Regions from separate parts of the Pseudoflavonifractor sp. SW1122 genome, predicted to be linked through region 2. Evidence: riboswitches for the same ligand, from Rfam matches in the RefSeq annotation. Region 2 holds a riboswitch; the other holds the start of a gene.
The links. A riboswitch is a leader RNA that binds a small molecule or an ion and turns the genes downstream of it on or off. The one in region 2 is predicted to bind thiamine pyrophosphate.
Positions count from the first base shown of each region.

Region 1: it holds a riboswitch for thiamine pyrophosphate, as region 2 does, so the genes downstream of both, thiM (hydroxyethylthiazole kinase) here and thiW (energy coupling factor transporter S component ThiW) in region 2, are expected to answer to the same signal.

Region 1 covers NZ_SJOS01000016.1:29,491-37,403, forward strand. Annotated here, with positions in the region: gene E0L15_RS05655 (DUF2812 domain-containing protein) at 1-643, shown strand, start outside; gene thiD (bifunctional hydroxymethylpyrimidine kinase/phosphomethylpyrimidine kinase) at 682-1,476, opposite strand; gene E0L15_RS05665 (HAD family phosphatase) at 1,478-2,116, opposite strand; gene thiE (thiamine phosphate synthase) at 2,109-2,768, opposite strand; gene thiM (hydroxyethylthiazole kinase) at 2,749-3,579, opposite strand; TPP riboswitch at 3,636-3,741, opposite strand; gene E0L15_RS05680 (TetR/AcrR family transcriptional regulator) at 3,930-4,547, shown strand; gene E0L15_RS12545 (hypothetical protein) at 4,534-4,665, shown strand; gene E0L15_RS05690 (hypothetical protein) at 4,853-5,170, shown strand; gene E0L15_RS05695 (galactoside ABC transporter permease) at 5,238-6,893, opposite strand; gene E0L15_RS05700 (sugar ABC transporter ATP-binding protein) at 6,909-7,913, opposite strand, start outside.
Region 2 covers NZ_SJOS01000070.1:2,045-9,957, reverse strand. Annotated here, with positions in the region: gene E0L15_RS11505 (BlaI/MecI/CopY family transcriptional regulator) at 1-97, shown strand, start outside; gene E0L15_RS11500 (M56 family metallopeptidase) at 100-1,569, shown strand; TPP riboswitch at 1,618-1,725, shown strand; gene thiW (energy coupling factor transporter S component ThiW) at 1,974-2,492, shown strand; gene E0L15_RS11490 (response regulator transcription factor) at 2,627-3,298, shown strand; gene E0L15_RS11485 (HAMP domain-containing sensor histidine kinase) at 3,301-5,058, shown strand; gene E0L15_RS11480 (hypothetical protein) at 5,099-5,341, opposite strand; gene E0L15_RS11475 (helix-turn-helix transcriptional regulator) at 5,346-5,849, opposite strand; gene E0L15_RS11470 (hypothetical protein) at 6,035-6,439, opposite strand; gene E0L15_RS11465 (hypothetical protein) at 6,455-6,859, opposite strand; gene E0L15_RS11460 (hypothetical protein) at 7,046-7,699, shown strand; gene E0L15_RS11455 (threonine/serine exporter family protein) at 7,829-7,913, shown strand, end outside.

The DNA.
Region 1 (7,913 bases), on a different contig from region 2:
TGTCCTATTTGCAACGGTGGGATACGTGTTGCTGATTGCTATGACCCTGGGGGTGAAACGTCTTCTCAAAGAGGTGGGGGTTTCCACCGGAGTCAATCGTGGGTTGACGCTGCTGGCCTGCGCTGTGTTTGCCTTTGTGATTATGGGCGGTGCGGTGAAGTTTGGCGTGTACCTGGCTACAGGGGCGGAGGATCCCGAAGAGCTTCCCTTTTATGTGGAGACACCCCTGTACATGACCGATTTGGTGGGTGAGCAAGAGGTATTCTTCTCCAATGCCACCAGCTCAGACCAGTCTCTGCTGCTCCAGCGTCTAAAGGTGGAGCAGTTTCCCTGGGGGCGGGAAGACGAGACTCCGCAGATGACCTATGAGCGGTACACGGTGTCTGTGCCTGCCCTGTACTCCTTCTGTGTGGGGCAGATGAAGCGGCAGATGCTGATAAAAGCCTACTGGGATGGGGAGATGGTACCCATGGATGCCACACCCTGGGGGGCAGAGGAGGCCTACCGCCTGGTGGCCAAGGACGGCACCCAGCGCAACACGTTCCTGCTGTGCCGGGGGAATATCCTGGTGTCGGTGGAGTTGAGCTGGGAGCCCACAGCGGAGCAGATGGCTTTGGTGGGAGAGAGGCTCCTAAATAGCTAGAACTGTTTGACGGGAGGCCCGTGGGGGCCTCCCGTTTTTTAGATCATATCGCTTTTTAAGTCGTAGCCGTGATGAAGGGGACCGGAGCCATGGCCCAGGTCCAACATGGCGGACAGAGCCCCGGATATGTAGGCCTTAGCCCGCTGGATAGACTCCTCCAGGGAGAAGCCCTTAGCCAGATTGGAGGCAATGGCGCTGGACAGGGTGCAGCCGGTGCCGTGGGTGTTGGGGTTGTGGATTCTGGACCCGTGGAACCAGGTGCACGCGCCGTCCACACACAGCAGGTCGCTGGCGTCGTGGACGTGGTGTCCACCCTTGCACAACACGGCGCAGCCAAAGGTGTCCGCCATCTCCCGGGCGGCCTGCTCCATGTCCGCCTGGGTGGTGATGGTCCGTCCGGTGAGAGCCTCGCTCTCCGGGATGTTGGGGGTGATGACGGTGGCCAGAGGGAAGAGAAGCTCTTTCATGGCCCCCACAGCGCTGTCTCGGGACAAGGTGCTGCCACTGGTGGCCACCATCACCGGGTCCACCACCACCCGCTGGGCGTGGTAGTGCTCCAAACGCTCCGCAATGACCTCCACCAGAGCCGGGGAGGGGACCATGCCGATTTTTACCGCATCTGGGGGAATGTCCTGGAAGACAGAATCGATTTGCTGGCGCAAAAATTCTGGTGAGACCTCCAAAATGGCGGACACTCCGGTGGTGTTTTGCGCGGTCATGGCGGTGATGGCGGTCATGGCATACACGCCGTTAGCCATCATGGTTTTGATATCCGCCTGGATGCCGGCCCCTCCGCTGGAGTCGCTGCCGGCTATGGAAAGTGCGGTTTTCATGTCACGCCTCCTCAAAACTGGGAATGGTCTCATCCGACAGGCTTTGCAGCTCTTCCCAGTGCGCGCTGGCATCCTGGTCGTACACGCCTACAATATAGAACCCGGCCTTCTTGGCGGTGGCGGCGGCATAGACAGCGTCCTCATAGACGGCGGTCTCGGCCGGGGTACATCCCATGCGCTGGGCGGCCTGGAGGTAGATGTCAGGTTGGGTTTTGCCCACTCCCACCGTCTCACAGGACAGGAGGAACTGGAAGTAGTGCCGTACCCCCAGTCGGGACAGGCACAGCTCCACCAGGGGCTCGGCGGTGGCGGAGGCCACACACATGGTGGTGCCCGCCTGGTGCAGCCCTTCCAGATAGGCGGCAACCCCTTCTTTCAGAGGAATGTCATTGCGGTAGTGCTGGTCCATCATATGCTCCATTTCCGCCACCATGTGGCTGGAGGTGATGTCCAGCCCAAAGGTCCGCCGGAACAGATCGGCGGACTCCTCCATGGTCATGGGCTTGATGGCCTCTAAGATGTGGTTGGGGACCTGCTCCACCCCACGGCTGTGGAGGTACTCCTCCGCCAGCTGGCTCCAGTAGGACATGGAGTCCACCAGAGTACCGTCCAGGTCAAAAATAGCAAACTTTTTATCCATGGGCCACCATCTTTCGGGACAGCTCCAGCAGCCGAGCAGTGGCCGCTTTGGGGTTGGAGGCGGCGAAGATGGCAGACACCACTGCCACACCGTCCACACCGCTGCCGGAGAGCTCCAATAGATTGGAGGCGTTGATGCCGCCAATGCCCACCACAGGGATGGACACGGAGGCGCAAATGTCCTTGAGCTGCTCCATGGACAGGCTGGTGGCATCCTGCTTGGTGCTGGTGTTGAACACAGCCCCTACGCCAATGTAGTCCGCCCCGGCCTGTTGGGCGGCCACCGCCTCCTGAACAGTCCCGGCGGAGATACCCAGAATTTTGTCCGGGCCAATCATGGCCCGAATATCCCGGCCCTGGATATCGGATTGGCCCACGTGGACCCCGTCGGCGTCGATGTCCAGGGCGATTTCCACGCTGTCATTGACTACGAAGGGGACACGGTACCGGGCACACAGCGCTTTGAGGGCCTGGGCCTCCTGCTCAAAGGCAGAGGCATCCAGGTCCTTCTCTCGAATCTGCAAGAAGGTGGCGCCGCCCTCCAGAACTTCCTGACACACGTTCACCAGAGTCTGACCGGGCTTGAGCCACATGCGGTCGGTGACAGCGTAGAGCAGCATAGAGCTGCGAATTTCATCGTTTGTAAACTTCATAGCGCATCTTCTCCTGTAGTTGTTCCTCGGTCAAGTTAAAAATCCCGTCAATGAGATCGGTGCGGAAGGTGGCGTTGCCCGTGCCCTTTTTTAGCCGCTGTTCCTCCGCCAGTTCTCCGGCCACGCCCATGGCGGCCATGGCGGACACGGTGGCGGCAAAGGTGTCCTGGGGCAGAGCGCCGCAGAAGGCCCCGATGAGGGAGGTGAGCATGCAGCCGCTGCCTGTGATACGGGCCATGGTGGCGCAGCCGTTGCGCAGCGCCACCGTCTCATTCCCATCAGAGACAATGTCCAGCACTCCGGAGATGGCGATCACGGTGTGGAGCTGTGCGGCCAGAGTAGCGGCCATCTCCACGGCCTCACCCAAATTCTCCTCTGTGATGGCGTCCATGGCGCTCACATCCACACCGCTGCCCACGGCGTGCTGGCCGGCCAAAAAGCGAATCTCCGAGGCGTTGCCTCGGATGGCGGCAAACTGCACCTGGTCCAACAGGCGCTTGGACTCATCCCGGCGCAGCTGGGTACCTCCGGCGGCCACCGGGTCCAGCACCACGGGCTTTCCCAGCTCGTTGGCCTTACGCCCGGCCAAAATCATGGAGTCCACAAAGTCCATGGCCCCCATGTTGCACACCAGGGCGTGGGCGCCGCAGACGGCCTCCTCCACCTCCCGGATGTCCTGAGCCATGGAGGGGGACGCGCCAGAGGCCAGAATGATGTTGGCGCAGTCGTTGACGGTGACAAAGTTGGTGATGCACTGGACCAGGGGAGCGACGGCGTGCACCTGACCCAGCGGTTGTGTGAAGCGATTCATGTGTTCTACTTCCCTTCCAAAGAAAAATGGGAGACGACCTGGCAGGCTGTCTCCCAACGAATCTTTCACAAGCTTCCTACGTCGGCATTACCCGCATCAGGTTCACGGGTCGATGGTCACACCATCCTCTCAGCCTGTGTACAAGCTCCCCAAAGGGTATTATAGGGCTTCTCTGGTCCAAAGGCAAGGGGAGAAGAGAAAATGCTGTAAATTTTTCTTGTGAAATACCTGGGCAAGAAGAGACAATACTGGTGAAAACGGAGTAATTATTTGTAACGGCGTAGTTTTGATTGACAACTAATGCTATTAGTTTCGTAATAGCTAACAGCATTAGTTTTGGAGGAATGAGTATGAGCGCAAAGGGATTGACCAGAGAGGTCATTGTGTCCGAGGCGGTGGCCTGCATGGAACACACGGGACAACCCACCGTGTCGCTCCATGAGTTGGCCCGCAGGCTGGGGGTAAAGACCCCGTCGCTGTATAACCACATACAAAATACCCGACAGCTCCAGCGAGAGGTGTTCCGCTATGCCATTGACAAATTTGTGGCCCATCAGGAGGCAGCGGTGGCAGGGAAGGAGAGGGACCAGGCGGTGCGGGCGTTTGCCCAGGCCTACCACGCCTTTGCGGTGGAGAATAAGGGGCTGTATCGGCTGATGATGTCCATCCCCTCCCAGGAGGATGACCAGGCCAAGGAACTGGCTCTGCCGCTTCTGAAAACGGCGGTGGAGGTGCTCGCGGGCTATGGTCTGCCCCAGGAGCGGGTGGCCCACTGGCAGCGGGTGTTCCGTGCCATCCTCCACGGGTTCATTGCCCAGGAGGACTTGGGATATTTTTATTACTACGATACCACCGATGTGGGGGAGAGCCGGGACATTGCCATTCAGTGTTTCCTGGACGGACTCCACGCTGAGGTGGATGCAGGAGAGAAGAACAGAGCAGGAGAGAGAAACCATGACGAAAAATAACGAACTATTTACCACCATGCCGGTGGGGAAGGCGGTGGCCAAGCTGGCCATTCCCACTGTGGTCAGCCAAATTATTGTGATTCTGTACAGCTTGGCGGATACCTTTTTCATCGGGTAGATTGGCGATCCCAACCAGATCGCCGCTCTGTCCATTACCTTTCCCATCTACATCCTGTTGACGGCCGTGGCCAACCTCTTTGGCATCGGTGCCAATAGCGTGATCGCCAGAAGCCTGGGGCAGAACGATGAGTCCACTGTCAAGAAAGCTTCGGCCTTTGCCTTTTGGGCCAGCCTGGGTCTTCCATATGGACGTGGCAGGCGCTGCCGTGGCCACCATGCTGTCCAATGCCATTTCCATGGTGTATTTCTTTGTGGTGCTCTACCGCATCCGCAAGGAGACGGTGCTTACCATTGACGAGAAGCGAGCCGAGCGCATTGTCACAGTGTACGGCCAGCGAGAGGAATCCCCTATCCAGCGCCTCCACGAGCTGTACACCGGCACCCAGTGGGGCCAGGCAGACAACTATGACCTGTGCCTGGACAGCGGAAGACTGGGCATTGAGCCCTGTGTGGATATGATTGCAGCCCTGTATCAGCAGCGATGCAAGGCTACAGCGACATAATTGGGCATCAAAAAAACCCCATCGCACTGATGTGCGATGGGGATTTTTGTGTAGTAGGAGGGAAGAATTACTTCTTCTGCACGTACTTCAAGCAGTCCAGAGTGACGGCCACCAGGATGATGATGCCGGAGAACACGAACTGCAGGTTGGTGTCGATACCCAGGGTGGTCAGGGAGTAAGTCAGAGCGGTGAAGATACACACACCGACCACAACGCCGGAGATCTTACCGATACCACCGGTGAAGGACACACCGCCCACAACGGCAGCGGCGATGGCGTCCATCTCCCAGCCTTGGCCGTAAGCAGCGGAACCGGAGCCCACCATGCGGATACACTCCAGCCAGGAGCCGAAGCCGTAGAGGATACCGGCCAGGATAAAGGCGCCCACAGTGATGGCGAATACGGAGATACCGGACACGGAAGCGGCCTCAGGGTTGCCGCCCACGGCGTACAGGTTCTTACCAAAGGTGGTCTTGTTCCAGATGAACCACACGATGACCACAGCGGCCACAGCCCACAGGATGATGGTGGGGAACTTGCCGATCTTGGGGATGATCATGCTGGGGATGGTGGTCTCAATGGCGCCGAAGGACACGCCCTTGGTGCCGTAGGTCACCAGACCGAAGATGACCAGCATGTTGGCCATGGTGGCGATGAAGGGGTGCATCTTGAACTTGGCGGTGAAGAAGCCAGCGATGGTGGTGAAGATGGTGCACAGCACGATGCAGACCACCAAGGCCATAATCACACGAGCAGGAACAGGCATGCTAGTGAAATCAAACACATGGCCAAACACGGAGCCAGTGTTGACACCCTGGTGCATGATGATGGTGGCAGCGGTCATGCCCATGCCCATCATACGGCCGATGGACAGGTCGGTACCGGCCAGCATGATCAGGCCAGCCACGCCCAGAGCCAGGAACATACGGGGAGAGGCCATCTGGAGGATGTTCAACACGTTGTTCACGGTCAGCAGTTGCACGCCCTTGATAGCGGGGGTGATGAAGCACAGGGCGATGAAGATGACCAGAATGGCTATATACAGGCCGTTCTTCAACAGGAAGTTCCGGGTGTTGAAGGTGTAGCGGTAGTTCTCCACCTTCTGGGCCAGGGTCTCACCCACGGTGAACTTGGACATGCGCAGCAGGTCAATGAGGTGGAACTTATGCTCATAGGCGGCGTGGCGGCGATCCTTGACCTCCTGAAGGTCCTTATTCAGGGCCATCTTGGCGTCAAAGAGGCGGTTTCTGTGGACGTACTTCTCGTCCTTGATCTCGTGGGCATCGGTGAGCTTGGACAGGGTCTTCTGGTGCTCCTGGTTCAACTCAGCCACGGTGGCACGATACTTCTCCTGGGCGAAGGACTTCTCATCCTTGCAGCTGGCGGCCACGTACTGGAAGTAGTCCTGGTTGAAGTGGGCCTTCAGATAGGTTTCGGCGTCGGCAATCAGCTTGGACACCTCGGCCTTGTTCTTGGCCTCCACAGCCTTGGCCTTCTCCAACTCTTTGCGCCAACCCTCGGCGATGGATTCCTTTTCCTGTTTGGTGTAGATGCGGTCCCGCTTCAGGCTGTCCAGGTTGCTCTGAATTTCCAGCACCTTATCAGTGCCGTCTGCCCGGAGGGCGTCGATTTTCGCTTGAATGCTGCCGACGTACTCGTCGATGGACTGGCGGAGCTTATCCTCCTGCTCAGCCGTCAAAATATTTGTTTTCACAGGTGCCATATACAACTTCTCCCATTAAAGGTATTTTGCGCTCAATCTCAAGAGCTCTTCCTGATCGGTCTCCTTGGTGTTGACAATGCCGGACAGACGTCCGTTGGACATAACGCCGATGCGGTTGGTGATACCCAAAATCTCCGGCATCTCGGAGGAGACCACGATGACGGTTTTGCCCTGCTTGGCCATGTTGATAATCAACTCATAGATCTCATACTTGGCGCCCACGTCGATGCCGCGGGTGGGCTCGTCCATCATGAAAATCTGGGGTTCCCGCTCCAGCCAGCGGCCGAAGATAACCTTCTGCTGGTTACCACCGGATAGGCTGGTGATCATATCCTCGGGGCCCATGCACTTGGTGTGCATCGTGCGAATCTCCTTGTTGGTGGCCTTCACCATCTTGGGGTCGGACAGGGCCACGCCACTCTTGTACTGATTCAAGTTGGCGATGGTGGTGTTAAAGGTCAAGTCGCACTTGAGGAATAGACCGTTGGCCTTGCGCTCCTCGGTGATGAGGGCGAAGCCATGGTCGATGGCCTCTTTGGCGGTGCTGAAGTTCATCAACTTGTTGCGGAAGTACACACGGCCAGAGGCACGGGTACGGATGCCGAAGATGGTCTCCATCAACTCGGTACGGCCAGCGCCCACCAGACCGTACAGACCGAAGATCTCGCCCTCTTTCACATCGAAGGTGATGTCCTGAAGATGAGGGGCAAACTTGGTGGACAGGTGCTGCACCGACAAAATGGTGTCTCCAGGGGTGTTGTCCACGGGGGGGAAGCGGCTTTCCAGGGAGCGGCCCACCATGGCGCTGATGAGTTCGCCCATGTTGGTCTCCTTGGAGGGCTTGGTCATGACCAAGTTACCGTCTCGCAGCACCGAAATCTCATCACAGATCTCAAAAATCTCATCCATCTTGTGGGAGATGTAAATCAGGGAGATGCCCTGATCCCGGAGCATTCGCATCATCTCAAAGAGCTTGTCCACCTCTTTGACGGTGAGGGAGGAGGTGGGCTCGTCCAGCAC
Region 2 (7,913 bases):
GGGCAGCCTGTCCACCTTTGCCTCGGCGTTGTGTGACAGCGGACTGAGTAAGGAGGAACTGGAAGAGCTTCGGGAGCTTCTGAAAGAAGGTGACTGAGTATGTTCCGCATCCTCATTTTCCTGGTCCTGTCCCTGCTCATGGCAGGAACCGCCTACTCTCGCTACGATGCCCTCATGGGCAACGATGGCATCCCCGACCTGGGCAACCACCCCTCTTACCTTCCCTACTACCCCGCTATGCTGCTGCTGGTGGTGGTCACGCTATGCCCAGTGCTTCTCACCCCTTTCATCGGCTTTGCCCGGGCAGCGGACATCACCTTTTCCTCCTATGGTGGGTTGTTTCTCCACGTCAGCCTGTATTATCTGGTGCTGTTAGCCCTGATGCCCCACCTCCGAGGCCGCATCAGCGCCCGGACCTGCGCCATGCTGTGGGTCATCCCCAACGTGCTCTACCTCACCACCTACTCCACCTTTACCCCGCCCCGGCCCTGGCTCATCATCCCCCTGCCGGGACATGGGTGGACCCTGCTGCTGTGGGTGTGGCTGGCGGGCCTGGTGGGGGTGCTGGCCTTTCACATCGTCCAGCACCTGCGCTTCCGCCGCCGCATCCTGGCCCCCGCCGTCCCCGCCACCGACCCCCTGACCCGGTACATCTGGGAGGAGGCCCTGAAGGAGGCGGGCTTCCGCAACCCCAAATACCAGCTGGTGATCTCCCCGGAGGTGAAGACTCCCCTGTCCATCGGCCTTCTGCCCCGCTGCACCCGGGTGGTGCTGCCCACCCGCTCCTACACCCGGGAGGAGCTGTACTGGGTCATTCGCCACGAGGTCATTCACCTGGCCCGTCAGGACAGCTGGAGCAAGTTCTTTCTCCTGTTCTGCACCGCCATCTGCTGGTTTAACCCCCTGATGTGGGTGGCCATGAAAAGCTGCGCCCAGGACCTGGAGCTGAGCTGTGACGAGACCGTGCTCCTCTTCGCCCACCAGTCCCAGCGCAAGGAGTACGCCGCCCTGCTGCTGAACACCGCCGGGGATGCCCGGGGCTTCACCACCTGCCTGTCCGCCTCCGCCGCCACCCTGCGCCGCCGTCTGGAGCAGGTACTCTCCCCCGCCGCCCGCTCCAGCGGGGCCGTTGTGGTAGGGGTGCTCTTCTTCCTGGCGGCCATCACCTGCGGCAGCGTCACCCTGTCCTATGATACCGCCCCGGCCGCTCAGGTGCTCTACTCCGCCGGGGACACCGCCCAGTACCAGGTGGACGGCGTCCACCTGAGCCCGCCCCATGCCCAGGCGGAGAACACCCCATATACCCTCACAGACCCCCAGGCCTTCCACGACTACCTGTCCGGGCTGTCCCTGTCCCGGCTGATGGGGACCTACACCCTGCCAGAGACGGACTGCTCCTTCTTTCTGGAAGGCCCGGACAACTCCAAACTCATCGTCATCTCCCACCAGGTCATGGAGGTGACCGAGCTGGGCCATGATAGCTACCCTACCTACTACCATATTTCTCAGGAGGTAGACTGGGACTACCTCCTGAGCCTGATGGAGGCCACTGGCAACCCATGGACTTGAAAAAAACCATTGCAATTTGGAGATTTTGGGTGTATTATCACAGATACAATCAAAACACAGGGGAGCTTGTGAGGCAAGCTGAGAGGAAGCCGTATCGCTTCGACCCTTGAACCTGATGCGGATCATGCCGCCGTAGGGAGTCATATGGAACCATTGTGACCAGGAGACATCCCCACAGGTGTCTCCTGGTTTTGTACACCTGGACAAAAGGGGGGGAAATGGGCATCCACGGTAAGTCCGTGGCGGGCTGAGGGGGAGCGCCCTGGGCCTGTATGACAGCGATGGGAAGCCGTGTTCCGGCGTGAGAGGAGACCAGTAAGTCTCGACCGACCATTTTACGTTCTTATGGAGGGCGTCGCTGTCTCATGCCGTTTCTCCCGGAACTGTTACGAGGTGTAACCAAGATGAAAAATACCAAAGTTCTCAAGCTGACCCTGGCGGGTATCCTGTGCGCGGTGGCCGTGGTGGGCAGCATCTTCTCCTTCCCCGTCTTCGGCAGCAAATGCGCCCCGGTGCAGCACATGGTCAACATCCTCTGTGCCGTGCTCCTGGGCCCCTGGTACGGGGTGGCGGTGGCCTTTGCCGCCTCCCTGCTGCGCAACCTGCTGGGCCTGGGCACCCTGCTGGCCTTCCCGGGCAGCATGTGCGGAGCGCTGCTGTGCGGGGTGGTGTACTGGAAGACCCGCCGTCTGCTCCCCACCCTGGTTGCGGAGGTGTTCGGCACCGCCATTCTGGGCGGCCTGTGCGCCTATCCCATGGCCATCCTCTTTATGGGGGCCAACGCCGCCCAGGTGGCCTTTTACGCCTACATCATCCCCTTCCTGGTGTCCACCGCCGGGGGTGCCATCCTGTCCGGGGTAATCCTCTTCTCCCTGGACAAGGCCGGGGCCCTGAAGGGCATGCAGCATAAAATTTCCGCCTGACTCCATCGTTGGAGGGCTTGCCGCTGATTCCGGCAGGCCCTCCCTTTTTTGTATCCGGGCGGAACATTTTCTGCTACAATGACACAGAGAATACACATCCCCCAGGTATCCTGAGGGTGAAAGGAGGCGGGAGCATGGAGACCCGTATTTTGATTGCCGAGGACGACCCCCGTCTGCGGGAGGTCCTGTGCGACTACTTTGCCAGCAAGGGCGTCCGCCCCATCCAGGCGGAAAACGGGGCGCAGGCCCTGGAATGGGCCCAACAGGAGGAGTTTGACGCGGTTTTGCTGGACATTATGATGCCCAAGCTGGACGGGCGCAGCGTGTGCCGGGCCCTACGGCGCACCCAGGACGTGCCCATTCTCTTCCTCACCGCCCTGTCCGACGAGGAGGACACCCTGCTGGGCTACGAGCTGGGGGCGGACGACTACATCACCAAGCCCTTCAACCTGTCGGTGGTGTACGCCAAGACCATGGCCCTCATCCGCCGCAGCCGGGGCAGCGTGCGAGCCGGAGACCGGATGGAGCTGGATGGGCTGGCCCTGTCCCTGTCCGCCCAGAAGGTGTACCTGGAGGGGCGGGACATCCCCCTCACCCCCAAGGAGTACGCCCTCCTCCACTGCCTGATGTCCCACCGGGGCCAGGTTCTCAGCCGGGAGCAGCTGCTGCGCCACGGCTGGGGCTACGACTACCAGGGGGAGGACCGGGCGGTGGACACCCACATCCGCCGTCTGCGGGAGAAATTGGGCCCCTGGGCCAGCCACATCCGCACCGTCATCAAGGCGGGCTACCGATTGGAGGGGTGAGCATGACAGACACCAAAAAACGCCGTCCCCGTGCCCGGCCCACCCTCACCGGGCTTCTGTGCCTGGCGATGCTGGTGCCCTGGCTTCTCTGTATGGGGCTGCTCACCGCCGTATTTGCCCAGCGGCAGGCAGAGACCATGCTCACCCAGTATGGCTCCCAAGCCTATGAGGCTCTGGCCGAGACCACCCTGCCCTGGGGCAGTGTGAGTGGCTGGCGCACCTTGGATATGCAGTTCACTTCCGCCCTCTTTGACACCCAGGGAACCTGCCTGGGGGGCAGCTGGGAGACCTTTCTCTCCTTGGAATATCTCACCCAAGAGGAGTATGAGACTGGTGTGGAGGCCTCGGGCCGCTATGCCCGGGCCATCCTGGACCCAGACCATCTCACCGACAACATTACCTTTTTCCTGGAGGGGGACACAGAATTCCAGCTCACCCACGCCCTGCGCCTGGAAGGGGTGCTGGAGGGGAGCCAGTTCACCCCCGTCACGGTCCAGCAATTTTACCTTCCTCCTTTGGGGCCGGACTGGGGAGATATGTACCAAAACCCGGACGCTCTGGCCCCAGGCACCCAGACCGTCACCCTCTACGCCACTAACTTCCACCTGTGCACCGCCCTGGAAAACTCCCCCCTCACCTACCGTGGAACCCGGTATGACAGCTTAGCCCAGCTGGTACAGAACCTGGGGCCGGACTTTATCGAGAAATGGGGCACCTTCTCCCTGTGGTCCGGGCCCAACCTGCTGGTGTTGAGCGTGGCTCCCACGGACCAGGGCTTCCTGGTCTACGGGGCGTGGAGCTGTCCCTGGCTGCAAGCAGCCCGGCAGCTGTGGTGGGTATACCTGCTCACCCTGGGCCTGTGCGTGCTGCTCCTTGGGGTTCTTCGGCGGGTGCTGGTCCGTGAGCTGCTCTCCCCCATCCAGCAGCTGTCCCAGGCCCTGGATACCCGGCAGAAGTGGCTGCTGCTGCGCCCCAGCCAGGTGTGCCGTTGGCAGGAGAGCCACCGACTTCAAGAACAGTTCCAGGCCCACGGGGCCGAGTATCGGGAACAAAAGGACGAGATTCAGCGGCTCAACCAGGCCCTCACCTATGCCCAGGCCGCCGAGGAGCACCGCCGCACCTTTACCAGCCACATGGCCCACGAGCTGAAAACCCCCTTGGCGGTGATTCACAGCTACGCCCAGGGGCTGCAAGAGCACATCGCCGAGGACAAGCGGGAGAAGTACCTGGCCACCATTTGCAGCGAGGCGGAGCGGATGAACGGCATGGTGCTGGAGCTGTTGGACCTGTCCCGGCTGGAGGCGGGGCGGGTAAAGCTGCGCCGGGAAAATTTCTCCCTGTCCCAGCTCACCCGCTCCACCCTGGAAAAGTTGGCCCCCACCTTGGAGGCCAAGGGGCTGCGGCTGTCCACCGCTCTGGAGGACCCTGCCCCCGTCCTGGCCGACCGGGGCCGGATGGCCCAGGTGGTGGAAAATCTGCTCACCAACGCCGTCAAATACACCCCCGCCGGGGGTGAAATCGGGGTGGAGGTGGCCCAGACGGACCACCACACCACCCTGCGGGTGTCCAATGACTGCCCGCCCATCCCCCAGGAGGAGCTGGAGCAACTCTTTGAGCCCTTCTACCGCCGGGAGGACGCCGCCCCCGGAGAGGGCACCGGGCTGGGGTTGGCCATTGTGGGGCACATTGTGCAGCTCCACGGGGGTAGCTGCACCGCTCAGGCCACCCAAACCGGGGTGGTATTCACTGTAACATTGTAAACGAGGAGGAATCCGGCCAAATGGCCGGATTCCTCCTCGTTTATAGCGTAATTTTCACCTGTTCGCCCTCATGGCCCTCCACCTCCACCAGGGTCCACCTGGGGTGGCGGCGGCGAAACCGGTGCAGCTCTTTGACAAACACCATCAGCTGCTTCCGGGTCATATGGGTCCCGTGTTTCTCCAGCCCCCAGCACAGCAGCCCCGCCGTCAGGCCATTGAACACCAGCCGGGTGGGAATGGGGATGTTGAGATGAGAGTCCTTGTCTTTGACGATGATGCGCATGGGCTCACTCCACGAAGATGCGCACGGTGTCCCCCTGGGCGGACTCCACTTCCACCAGGTTGCCCACCGAGCCGCACCGTACCAGATCCAGAATCTTGCCCAGGTCAATGCCCTTCAACGCGTCGGTTCCGGTAAACTGGGTCACATCCATCCCCATATCTATGGCCGCCTCCACCAGGCCCAGGGGCAGATTCACTCGCACCTTGTCCCCTTCGGCAGAGTCCACCACAATGCGCAGCACCATGTCCTTCAAGTCCTTGCGCTGCTCGGCGGGCAGCACCCGCACGGCAGGGACTTCCGGCTCGGCCTTGCCGGACAGCAGCTCGTCCACGCTCACCCCCAGAATCTGGGCCAGCTTTGGCAGCAGGGTGATGTCCGGGCAGGTCTGGTCGTTCTCCCACTTGCTCACCGCCTGAGGAGTCACCCCCAGCTGCTGCGCCAGTTCGTCCTGTTTCAGCCCCTTGTCCCGGCGCAGGGCGGCAATTCTCTTTCCCAACGTGGTCTCCATAACCATCTCTCCTTTTTCGTTTCTACCCTTACCTTACCCTCTGGCCCCGGAAAACGGAAGGGCTCATCCGTTGAGTGGCCCCCAATCCGCTCAACCAAATGGGGATTATCCCCTCAACCAGCGGTTGACTGGGCGAACATCGGCGCAAAAACGGGCTGCGGACCAAATTCCCGCAGCCCGTTTGCTCACTTTACTTTTTTCAGTGCTGCCAGCACCTTGTCCTGGCAGGGCATCCGCTCCCGGCGGGGAAAGGTCTGCTCAAACCAGCCCCGCAGCGCCTGGGCCTGGTCTACAGGCAGCTGGGACAGGTAGGGGATGGTGGCCCCCTGGGCCGCCATCAGGGTGTAGTACACCACCGGGTCGTCCTTGTGCTCCAGGGGCTGGCGGAGGATATACTCCACCGCCTGGGGCCGTCGGGTGGGGTCCAGGTCCGCCAAGGCCGCCTCCACGTCTCGCACCAGCTTCTCATGGCAGGGGTTGTCCGCCGGACCGCCCCCCAGGCCAAAGGCCCCGTCCCACAGCTTCCGGTTACGGTTCAGTTGGGCCACCAAGTCCAGATAGGCTCCATACAGCTGTTCCAGTTCTTCCATGTCCGTCACCTGCCGTTATCGCATCTTCTTCAGCAGCGCCACCAGCCGCCGCTGCACCGGGGTCTGCTCCCGGCGGGGGTAGGAGCGCTCATACCACCACTGTAGGTCCCTGGCCTCCTCCGCCGTCAGGTCCTTCAGGTAGGGCATCACCACCCCGTGCACCGCCACAAACATCCAGTACACCGTGGGGTTGCGCTTGTGCTCCAGGGGCTGGTGGAAGATGTACTCCACCGCCTCCCGCCGCTCGGTCTCCGGCACCTGGGCCAGGGCCGCCTCCACCTGCTGGACAAACTGCTGGTGAAAGGAGTTGGGGGCAGGGCCGCCGATGAGGCCATAGGCCCCCTGGAACGGCCGCTTCTGGTTCTGGGGCAGGGCCGCCTGCTCCAAATATTCCCGGTACAGTCTGAGTAATTCTTCCATGTCGTTCTCCCGCCAACTCCCTGGCCATAGGGTATTTTCTTCCATTGTAGCCGCTGGCCTCCCCCCTGTCAACGGTGGAATGTTTCCAAGGCGTAAACAAATTGTAACCATTCTTAACCCCTCTGTTGTTGTACCGGGGCTTTTGCGTCGATATAATAATGATATCTGAACCAAGGAGGTAATTGTATGCGTCGGACCCTGCTGTGTACCCTGTGCATGCTCATGTGCATGGCGCTGTCCGCCTGCACTGCCGCCCCTGCTGCTTCCCCGGACCCGGCCTCCATCGGCTCCTCCAGCCAGTCTCTCACGGGCACCTGTACCCCCGACCCCGACGAGACCGACACGTTGCCCGACGTGTCCCGGGATATCCCCGCCTATCAGCCCGATGTGGAGACCCCCCTGTCCTATGAGTACGACGGCGCCGTCCTCACCGCCAACGGGCTGCGCCATTACAGCCTCCAGGGCTATTCCATCGTCTATGACCCCAACCTCTTCACCCGCCAGGGGTGGGAGAACGGGGACGCCTATCTGATCAGCGAGGGCAACTACCTGTCGGTGAACCGTCTCAACGGCATGGACGCCGTCACCCTCCGCCAGGGCCTGATCCTCCAGGAGGAGATTCCCGACCTGGGCCAGCAAGTCCAGGTGGGCAGTGGAACCTACACCGCCCACACCCTGGTGGTCAGTCCCCAGGACGGCATTTACCGTCAGTTCTGGATTCTGGAACTGGGGCCCAACTCCTCGTTGTTGGTGGAGCAGTCCTACGTCATGGAGGACCCCAATGCCCCCCAATATCAGGCCATTCAGAAGGCCATGCTGGACACTCTCACCTTGGAGTGATCTCGCCAAATCCCGGCGGCTGCACGGACGTTGCAGCCGCCGGATTTTTCACGGGAAAATCCCTTGCAATTGACACATCCTATGGTATACTCATGCAGGCACTTATTTTTCCAGAAAGGAGTCTGGAGAATGAATTACGAATTACTGTTGGAAGGCTGGTGTGAGCTGGGCCTGGGACTGCTCCACTCGGGAGCGGAGATCTACCGGGTGGAGG